Caldivirga maquilingensis IC-167: one gene and its partner. Each later gene encodes a partner of the first gene's protein in a complex. Links are inferred from orthologs where the notes say so. Each region holds a gene or a part of one and is shown on either strand. Other genes may lie near its edges.

The links. The genes of interacting proteins can lie anywhere in the genome.
Region 2: the proteins of CMAQ_RS02760 (region 1) and tuf are in contact, whole or in part, in a crystal structure (PDB 7CSL), measured with the Pyrococcus horikoshii proteins. The link is inferred for Caldivirga maquilingensis IC-167 from one-to-one orthologs. Residues at the interface, in WP_010884146.1 of Pyrococcus horikoshii: Phe4, Leu6, Val7, Val9, Arg11, Met13, Pro14, Thr15, Asp16, Pro17, Leu38, Ala39, Lys40, Glu44, Pro45, Ile46, Ala47, Phe48, Gly49, Leu50, Tyr56, Leu58, Arg60, Asp61, Glu62, Glu63, Tyr65, Ser66, Phe67, Asp68; in WP_010885563.1 of Pyrococcus horikoshii: Val16, Lys20, Ser21, Lys62, Arg65, Glu66, Arg67, Gly68, Val73, Ala74, His75, Ile88, Asp89, Ala90, Pro91, Gly92, His93, Asp95, Phe96, Lys98, Asn99, Gly103, Ala104, Asp227, Val228, Tyr229, Ile231, Val234, Val237, Val239.

Annotation. Positions count from the first base shown.
Region 1 is NC_009954.1:574,343-579,478, forward strand. Bases 739-3,661 are described here. They hold CMAQ_RS02760 (elongation factor 1-beta), read right to left. Parts: upstream 2,377-3,661; coding sequence 2,101-2,376; downstream 739-2,100. Other genes in these bases: CMAQ_RS02755 (CDC48 family AAA ATPase), read right to left, coding at 739-2,001; CMAQ_RS02765 (zinc ribbon domain-containing protein), read left to right, coding at 2,685-3,170. Also shown: more of CMAQ_RS02755, read right to left, coding at 1-738; CMAQ_RS02775 (hypothetical protein), read left to right, coding at 3,810-5,136. UniProt on the Methanocaldococcus jannaschii protein: Promotes the exchange of GDP for GTP in EF-1-alpha/GDP, thus allowing the regeneration of EF-1-alpha/GTP that could then be used to form the ternary complex EF-1-alpha/GTP/AAtRNA.
Region 2 is NC_009954.1:1,820,629-1,825,767, forward strand. What follows is about bases 1,293-4,218. They hold tuf (translation elongation factor EF-1 subunit alpha), read right to left. Parts: upstream 3,462-4,218; coding sequence 2,124-3,461; downstream 1,293-2,123. Other genes in these bases: CMAQ_RS08970 (aldo/keto reductase), read left to right, coding at 1,293-1,758; CMAQ_RS08980 (glycosyltransferase family 4 protein), read right to left, coding at 3,657-4,218. Also shown: CMAQ_RS08965 (hypothetical protein), read right to left, coding at 1-622; more of CMAQ_RS08970, read left to right, coding at 703-1,292; more of CMAQ_RS08980, read right to left, coding at 4,219-4,703; CMAQ_RS08985 (tRNA intron endonuclease catalytic-like protein), read left to right, coding at 4,867-5,139. UniProt on the Methanocaldococcus jannaschii protein: GTP hydrolase that promotes the GTP-dependent binding of aminoacyl-tRNA to the A-site of ribosomes during protein biosynthesis.

The DNA.
Region 1 (5,136 bases):
TTCAATGTCGGCTCCAGTGTAGTACTCAAGTAAGTCAGCTAACCTCCATAGGTCAACATCCTTAGCTAAGGGCACATTCCTAGTATGCACCTTAAGTATCTCAAACCTACTGGGCTTATCCGGTGGTGGTACGTATATTATTCTGTCGAATCTTCCTGGTCTTAGTAATGCTGGGTCAAGCATATCAGGCCTATTGGTGGCGCCTATAACAACAACATTCTCCAACGCCGCTATTCCATCCATCTCAGCCAATAATTGAGCCACAATCCTATCCATCGCAGATGTATCCAACGTATATCCTCTTGCTGGTGCTATTGCGTCTATTTCGTCGAAGAATACTACGCATGGTGCTGCCATTCTGGCTTTCTTGAATATTTCCCTAATAGCCTTCTCACTCTCACCAAACCACTTACTCAGTATTTCAGGGCCGCGGACGGCTATGAAGTTTGCACCACTCTCATTGGCAACAGCCTTAGCCAAGAGAGTCTTACCAGTACCAGGAGGACCAAACAACAAAATACCCTTAGGCGGCCTAATGCCCATTATCTTAAACCTATTCGGGTACTTGAGAGGCCACTCAACAGCCTCCCTAAGCTCCTGCTTAGCCTCCTCTAATCCGCCAACATCACTCCAGCGAACCTTAGGAACCTCAATGTAAATCTCCCTCAGGGCACTTGGTATTATCTCACGCATAGCATCCATGAAGTCCTGCATAGTAACCTTTATTCTACTCAGGTTCTCATCAGTGAAGGTGTTAGGGTCATCTGGGTTAATTATGCCTTGTTGAAGAGCTCTACGTAAAGCCTTCATTGCGGCCTCCCTGGCTAATGCAGCTATGTCGGCTCCAGTGTAGCCGTACGTTATCTCAGCGAGCTTCCTTAAGTCGACATCCTTCTCAAGGGGCATATTCCTAGTGTGGACGAGCAGTATCTCATACCTACCCCTAGTGTCAGGTGGGTTAATCCAAATCTCTCTGTCGAATCTTCCTGGTCTTCTTAATGCTGGGTCCACTGCATCCGGCCTATTCGTTGCTCCTATAACAACTACTTGACCCCTCTCCTGTAAACCATCCATTAGTGTTAGTAATTGGGCCACTATGCGCTTCTCCACCTCACCGGTTACTTCCTCGCGTTTTGGTGCTATGCTGTCTATTTCATCAATGAATATTATTGCTGGTGCATTACGCTTAGCCTCATCGAAAATCTCCCTCAACCTAGCCTCAGACTCACCGTAATACTTACTAACAATCTCAGGACCATTAATGGAGACGAAGTACGCATCAGCCTCATTAGCAACAGCCTTAGCCAAGAGAGTCTTACCAGTACCAGGAGGACCAATTAGTAAAACACCCTTAGGGGGCTCAATACCAAGATGCCTAAACAACTCAGGATGCTTAAGAGGCAACTCCACAAGCTCACGAATCTTCTGCTTAGCCTCCTCCAAATCACCAATATCCTCCCAAGTAACACGAGGTATCCTAATATTCTCCACAGGCTTCTCAAGCACCTTAACCTGGGTCTCATCATCAACAATAACCGGTGTATTACTTGGCTTAACTTGAATAGCCTGGAATATTAGGGACTGCCCAAGCACCAGTATTTGTATTAAATCACCCTCCATTAGCACGTAGTCTTTAAGCCTCTGCTTAACGTAATTCTCGAAGTTCTGCTCAATTGATAACGTCATTGAGACTGGGGCTAGTTTAACCAATTGAGCCTGCTTAGCTTCAGTTACCTTAACCTTAACAGTATCATTAACGCTAACGTCGGCGTTCTTCCTAATGATTGAATTCATCCTAATAACCCCTCTACCATCATCCTCAGGTAAACCATACATTACCTTAGCTGCCGTTAGCCTCTTACCCTTAATGTAAACCACGGTACCTGGCTCAATACCGTAATCCCTCATAATAGTTGGGTCAATGCGAACAATGGGTCTACCAGCATCCCTCTGCTTAGCCTCAGCCACCCGAAGCTCAATCCAACCCTCCTCACCGGACATAGGTGAGAATTAAACTATGGGTTTATAAAACTTTTAATGCCCCGCAACCTTAGGCATGAGGCTGCAAAGGCTAATCCAAGGCTAGGGCTGGTTGTGTTTTTAGAAGCTAACCCTGGTGAAGTACTCGAGCTCAATGCCTCCAATGTCCTCTATCTGGGATAGTATGTTCTCAATCTCATCACTAGTGTACTCATCGGACTCAGGCGTAACTATGTGTATTTTCAAGGCCTTAATACCGAAACCAATCTCCTCCTCCTCAATACCCTTAACAGGGTACTTCGGCTCAAGCTTACCCTTAATAACCTGCTTAAGCTTCTCGTAGTCAACATCCTCCCTACTTGGGGTAACCCTGTACACGTAGTATATTTGAGCCATTTAATTCACCATGTCCCCTAAAATACGCATTATATAAAATTTACTGTACCAGTTAATTAAAACAGGAGCCACATTTCAGCCTATTTACAGCTGAAAGCCTCGCCTTTTCAAGGTGGGGATACAAGGGGAAAACAGTTCTACGCTACGTGCCTAAGGTGCCTCAGGAAGGTAAGCATAAGGAAGTATAGGGGTGAGTGAGGGTTCCAAAGCCTGTGAAAGTAGAGCCTATAGGTTGTTCTAGCCGTGGACATTAACGAGAGGTATATCTACTTTGGCAACTCAGCATTGTTAAAAGAGTTGAAACAACTGTGGATAGAGCCATGCACTACAGGTTACTTGCCGAGAAGCTCATGAAGAAGTACTCTCATGGAAAGTACAGACCATGGATGCGCAGGAAGAGAATACATGAGCGTATAAGGTACTTCCACAGAAAGGCTAGAAACATTGCCGAGTACTGGGCGAAGAAGACGGCTCTAAAGATAGATCTCGAAGCTAAGCGAAACAGCTTAGCTGTAGCCAGAGAGGACTTGAAAGGGTTAGTGGAAGCTCTAAGAGAGCTACCAAAGACACACAGAGTAAGAATGATAGTGCTCTCCTATAGAAGACTCATCTACTGGATTGACTGGCAGGCAGAAAAGCATGGTGTAAAAGTAGTTGCTGTAGAGCCTAAGGGAACATCGACAACGTGCCCTAGGTGCGGAAACAGGCTTGTTGCAAACGGCTATAAGGCATTAAAGTATTCTACATGCGGATTCGAAGACAATAGAGATGTAATAGCCTTGCTGAATATTTAGAAGAGAATTCTAGTCAAAATGGGAGGAGCTTCTGACCCCCCTCGACTGCCCCACGGATGAAAGATATAGCCCGAATAGATGCGGGGAACCAATGAACCACCCTAAAGGAACCCTCACCCTTTAGGGCGGGGAGGAGGTCAGTTCATTAATCCACGGCATTAAAAATGCGTAAAGAAGTAATAATAGCACTGGGTAAGTCTGGTTTTTAATTTCATGGGGAACCCATAATTAAGCCTCCTTTGATTCTAACCAGGATCCACTTAATTTAATATTGAGGTTAAGCGGGAAGTAATATTTAGACACTTAATTAGGGGCCCTCAAAGCCGCAGACCGGGCACTTGTAGGTATTTCCCTCCCTCCTACAGCGTTCGCACCTCCAAATCTCATATTTACCGCAGTTTGGGCATAGGAAGTGGGTTGCCCTCTTAAATGGCGCAATTGGGCTACCGCATGATGTACAGTAGTAAACCTCTGGTCCATAAAGCTTCGGCCTCGGCCTAGAGCGTGCACTTACTGCCGCCATTACCAGCCACTAATTTAAGTGTTTTTAAGGATTTAGCGGACTTAGGGTTACTTCATTGCGCCTCAGAATAGTGGAATATGAAAAACCTTATTAACAACTACTCATTTACTCAACACATGAAGTGGAGGTACCTGGCCTTAATAGCCGTAGCAGCACTGGTGGTTAGTGTTATTGCGGTTCACTCACTTACCCAGAAACCAACGGCCTCAAGTGACCCTCCAGTTAATTACACTATTACCGTTAACTCATCATTAACCTGCACTGCAGCCAGCGTCAACATGATGATAGCCCAGGAATTATACATTAAGGTACTCATAATAGCCAACGCCACTGGTGAGTATTCAATAATTAATACTGACCTACTGAATGCTTCCCAACTCTTAAGTGAGGCTAATGAAACACTTAACCTTGGTGAATGCATTAAGTCCCTCAACTACATCCAGCAGGCAGTGGGCTATGAGGAGGAGACGTATGTTACCTTAATGAGTAGGCTGAGTCATGAAGGGACTATTAACTACACGTGCCTACAAATAATAGACTTAATTAAGGCTAAGGTTAATGCAGCTGCGGAGTTAAGCCTAAGACTTGGCAATACGACGGCTTATAATGAGACTCAATCCATACTTAAACTCCTGAACTCAAGTAACTTAACATGCAGTGAACTTAACAATATAATGAATGAGGCATCAGTATTATTAAACAGCCTTAAGCATGAGGAGGAGGCGGCATTAGCCAATAGCCTTTACGCTAGGGTTAAGGCCCTGACGGTTACGTACATTAAGGGTGGTGAGTATGGTCGCCTAGCTCAATTAGCGGCGATACGTAATGGCACTTATGGTTCATTCATTAGGGAGGCCTTAATCAATGCACTTAATCAATACGCTAATGAGGTTAATCAAACCATTAATGAATTATTAACTAAGGGTGATTTAATGGGCTTACTATCAATGAACAATACAATTAGTAAGCTTGGCGAGGTTTTAAACATCTTTAAGTCACATGAATTATACTGCATCAACGCCTCCTACGTATACCTGAATACAACAGTGACCCTGGCTAGGGTAAGTTCAATATACCGTGAATTAGGGTATAATGCAACCGAATTAAGCCTAATAGGTCGCATTACTTCCCAGGTTAAGTTAAGTTACCTAAACGGTACATTAGGTTTACTTATCTCAAACATTTATACTGAATACAATGTAAGTGATACATTAAGCATAATGAAGTATATTAATCATACGATTAATAATTATGAAGCGAAAGGCATACTTAAATGGGGTAATGGTGGATACATGGTGGGTATTAGGATGCCTAAGAGCATTGCAAGACTCCTTAACCTAACTTTAAGCAACTTCACGTTATCAATATATGAGTTAAACCAATGCATATCAACATACTCATTAATTAATAACACAATGATTAACATTATTAGGGTTAAGGGCC
Region 2 (5,139 bases), 1.2 Mb from region 1 along the record:
CATTAATGGTGGTAGTTGACGTAATGGTGGTCAATAAGGTACTGTAAGATGTCGAGTAGATGGTGCTACTCACTGTACTAACCAGTGTAGTGACTGTGGTAATGGTCTTAGTTATGGTTGATGTTTCAGTTACTGTAATAGTCTTATTAACGAATATTGGGGTAACTGATGTGGTATTTGATGCAGTAACAGTATATATCCTGGTGGTTAATTGAGGTTCAACAGTTATGTTTACGGCTTTCTCATCAACGAGAACCCAGGTTCCATTAAGCAGGTAATAGAGGCTTATGTTTAACCTATTAACACCAACCTGCATTAAAGATACTGTGAAAACGAACTTAAGTATACCTGGTGCAGTATCTACTGGTAAACTCCCAAGTATTAATGATCCATTACTCAACACCACCATTATTGTTGACATACATGAGTTTGGGCTTGTTATAAGGCATGGAGGGGCATACTCAACTAGAACTGTTATATTAGTAGGCTGCCCCACCTCCACTGGGCTAGTGTAGTTAACCCCAATTATCTTAACGTAATTCTCATAGTTTCCCTGGGCCAATGAGCAGATTGACGCCACCAATACTGCAACCACCACACCCACTATTATTCTCCTATCCATAGCATAAGCTTCGTTAAGCCAATTATTATGCGTTTCGAGAACAATAAGTTAATAAGGTTTGGATAGAGGAGATTAAAATCATGAGGTATGTTAGGTTCGGTAATAGTGGACTACAGGTTTCGCAGTTATGTCTTGGTTTGTGGCATCTTCCTCCTTCTAGGGTTAGGGATGAGTATGGTGTTTATAAGGTTGATGAGGAGGAGTCTGTTAGGATAATTAGGAGGGCTATTGACCTGGGTATTAACTTCATTGATACAGCCAACGTATACCATGGAACAATGCAAGGGCCGGATTACATCCACGCCGGTAATGCTGAGAGGATACTAGGCAAGGCAATAAAAGGTTATGATAGAGAATCACTAGTCATAGCAACAAAAGTTAGGGGAAGGATGGCTCCTTGGCCTAATGGTGAGGGTTTATCTAGGAAGCACATTAGGTGGCAGATTAAGGAGTCGTTAAGGAGATTGGATACTAGTTACGTGGACATATACTTAATGCATAGGCCTGATCCATCTACACCAATCGAGGAAACCTTAGATACCTTAAAGGACTTGGTTAGTCAAGGTCTTGTTAATTATGTTGGTGAAAGCTACTTCCACCCTGAGGATATAGAGTATATTGTTAATTACTCAAGGCAAATTCACCTACCATTCATAGCAATGCAGGAGCCGTATAACCTCATTGAGAGGGATATTGAGAAGGATAAGATTCCATTAGCTAGTAAATATGGCTTAGGCATAATGGCCTACATTCCCTTAGCCCAAGGTGTATTAACTGGAAAGTACCTTAATGGTATACCTGAAATGTCTAGGGCAGGTTACGTTGATGAGATACGGTGGAGGTATTTAACCCCAGAGACATTGAAGGCTATGAGGGAGTTCCATGAATTGGCGATGGAATTAGGGGTTACTGATGCTCAATTAGCGTTGGCTTGGATTTTAAGGAAGTCGGAGGAAATGGGGGTTACTGTAATTCCAATAATAGGTGCCACAAGCGTAACTCAACTTGAAGACGATGTAGGGAGTATTAATGTTAAGTTAAGTGGCGATGTGATGAAGAGATTGGATGAGATTTCTAAAATGGCTAAGGTTAATTGGGAGGTTAAGTATGAGAGAGTAGTGAAACTAACTCAATGACCCCGCATTACTTAACCATTAAAATACTCCCCCATCCACGAATCAGACCAACCTCCTCCCATCCTAGGGACTAGGGGATGTGGACTATGCAGGGATACTGACACCCATATATAGACCAAAGCCCCTTACCCTAATTCCCTGTAAGATGCAGGACTTGCCTTATCTTCGTCATGCCGGGTTCAATTCATCACACAACTCAGAAGCACCCCTACTCACTAATCACCACTGGTGTTGGGTATCGGTGTTTTTATTAATTACCCGCATTAATAATGGTAGGAAGTAATACTATGCATAATGAAGCTTACTGGAAGGTATAATTTACGTTAATTTGATTTTTAAATGCTCAAGTGACGAAAAACTGCTCATTACCTCTTTATCTCAACTTTAGCTGGTTTAATCTCTATTATTTGCCCAGCCGCCACGGTTCTACCCATGTCTCTAAGCGAGAACCTGCCTAAGGCAGGTAGGTCTGAGAACCTTTCAACAACCACTGGCTTAAGTGGCTTAAGCCTAACCATTGCTACATCACCCCTCTTTATGAATTGAGGCTTCTGCTCAACAGTTTGCCCAGTGGCTGGGTCTAGCCTTGATATTAATTCTATTATTTGGGTTGGTACAGTGGCTGTGTGAACATGCATTACTGGAGTGTACCCAACGCCTATTGTGGTTGGGTGCTCTAGGACTGCTATTCTCGCCACTATCTCCTCGGCAACTGTTGGTGGGTTGTTTAGATGACCAACTACATCACCTCTCTTTAAGTCTTGTCTCTCAAAGCCCCTGACGTTAATACCCACGTTATCACCTGCCTTAGCCTCCTCAAGCTTCATATGGTGTGTTTCAATACTCCTCACGTCACCAACCTTAGCTGGTGGTAACGCTACTATGGTGTCACCAACCTTAACCACACCTGACTCAACTCTACCGGTTATTACCGTACCAGCACCTGTTATTGAGAATACGTCCTGGATAGGTAGCCTAAGTGGCTTATCAATTGGCCTTGGTGGTGGTTCAATTGCATCAAGAGCCTCCAGTAGGACTGGACCATTATACCAAGGCATGTTACTGCTCTTAACCTTAATATTATCACCTCTCACTGCGCTTACAGGTATGAAGGGTACTTTATTAACATCATACCTAAGTATCTTAAGTATCTTACTTAACTCACCCTTTATCTGCTCATACCTCTTTTGATCATAGTTAACAACATCCATCTTATTAACGGCAACTATTAGGTTCCTTATACCAAGTGTCCATGCTAGGAATAAGTGCTCCCTTGTCTGTCCCTGTGGACCAACACCAGACTCAAACTCACCTGGCCTTGCTGAAACAACTAATAATGCGGCATCAGCCTGGCTTGCACCAACTATCATGTTCTTTACGAAGTCCCTATGACCAGGTAGGTCTATTATTGTGAAGAAGTATTTAGGTGTTTCGAAGCCAACGTGCATGGCCTCAATTGTGACACCTCTCTCCCTCTCCTCCTTAAGCCTATCCATTATCCAGGCGTATTTGAAGTCCTCCTTACCTAATTTCTTAGCCTCAGCCTCAAGTTCAGCGAATGCCTTCTCATCAACATAACCTGTTTCAAGCAGTAGCCTACCCGTTAATGTTGACTTACCATGATCCACATGCCCTATTATAGCTAGGTTTAAGTGGGGCTTCTTCAATGCACTCTCAGTAGGGTTCTTTATTATGCTCATCAATAGAAGCCATTAATTTACTCTTTAAAAATTTAACTGAACGGATCCCTAATACACAATGCTTAAGCAGTAAATCCCCACTCATAACTAATAATACCCCACTGAAAGCCTGTCTACTCCTTATTCTACGTAGTGAGAATTATTAGCATTAAGTGCTTTGCAGCTTTCCTGTTAGCATTAATTAGTAATTCATTAAGGTTAAGGTTTAATTAATGACTTAACATAGCTTATTAGCCTACTTTTAAAGGCCTCATAGGTGAATAGTATTGAATGTTCCTTAACCCTCATACTGTAGGCGTTAAATAACTCCCCATTACTCAGCAGCCTGATTATTGATTCAACAGCCTCATTATTGCTTAAGTACCCTAACCCAAATTCACCATATCCAACTATGTCACTCCATAAGCCACCCGACTTATGCACAACAGGCACTACCCCAGCGTACTGGGCCTCAGCTGCAACAAGACCGAAATGCTCATTGATAGCAGTGTGGAGTAGTACCTTGGCTCTACATAAGTAATCCCACTTGGTTTCCTCACTGGCATCAAGTATGAATTCAACATGCTTAGCCTGCTCCTTAACAAGCCTAAAGTACTCCTGGTTGTAGGGTAGTCCAATTACGTAGAATGAGGCCTTAGGGTAATTAGCGTAGACTGCCTCCATTATCTTAACAGCATCTATAATCCTCTTATCAGGGGCTATTCTACCCACAGTAACCACCATTTCCTCTTTACTCACTGAACCGCATTGATGCGGCATTACTGGGGGATAAAGCACACCGCTTAACCTTGGTCTATAGGGTAATTGATTAAGAGTCCACTTTGAATTAGCCAGAAGTAGCCTAGGCCCTAGGATAGGTAATACTACTCTATTAAATTCTAGGAGAATTCTCCTCCTAAGCCTATAAGGTGGCATGTATGTTCCTGGGTTATTTAAGTAACCTATATCGAATGGCCAAATCATAACATGGTAAACAGTGTTTATTGTTAAATCATAGCCTAAACTCATTATTCCTGTTATAATGTTTCTACTTAACCCACGTATGGGTAGATTAGGATCATGATCAAAAGCACTTACTATCCTTCGGGCTGGTATATCATTGATCCTGCTGTCTATCCCCCCATTGAAGAGTAGGATAACATCCACTGTGAACCCACTTTCACTAAGAGCCTTAACCATGGCGTATGTTACTAATTCTTGTCCACCCCATCTACTTAAGGTATCATAGGTTACTGCTACATTCACCGGCTACTCACTGCACCGGTGGTATTAAGTATTAATAATTCTAGAAGACCCTAACTTGAATCAACAGCTTAAAGTAGCTGGGGACTTCATAATGCATTGAGCTTCACTTATAATCATTGAAAATGTTTTTAACCAGTTTAATAGATAGCTTACTCTGCTTACCATGAGGAGTGCTAAGATTCTTAGGGTTAAGAGTGTGGGGGATTTCTACATCATTGAAGATGAATTATCTAGGTTACTTCTCAATGATAAGAGGCCTCTTGACCCGGATAAAATAGATCCAATAGAATTAGCTTACTTAATATATATTGGCGACTTTAAGGTTTACGTTGATGGGAGGCAAGTCTCAATAAGTGATGTACTTCATTCAGGTGATTTAGAGAGATTCATGGTTTACCTGGATTTGAGGAATAGGGGATTGTACGTTAAGCCGGTT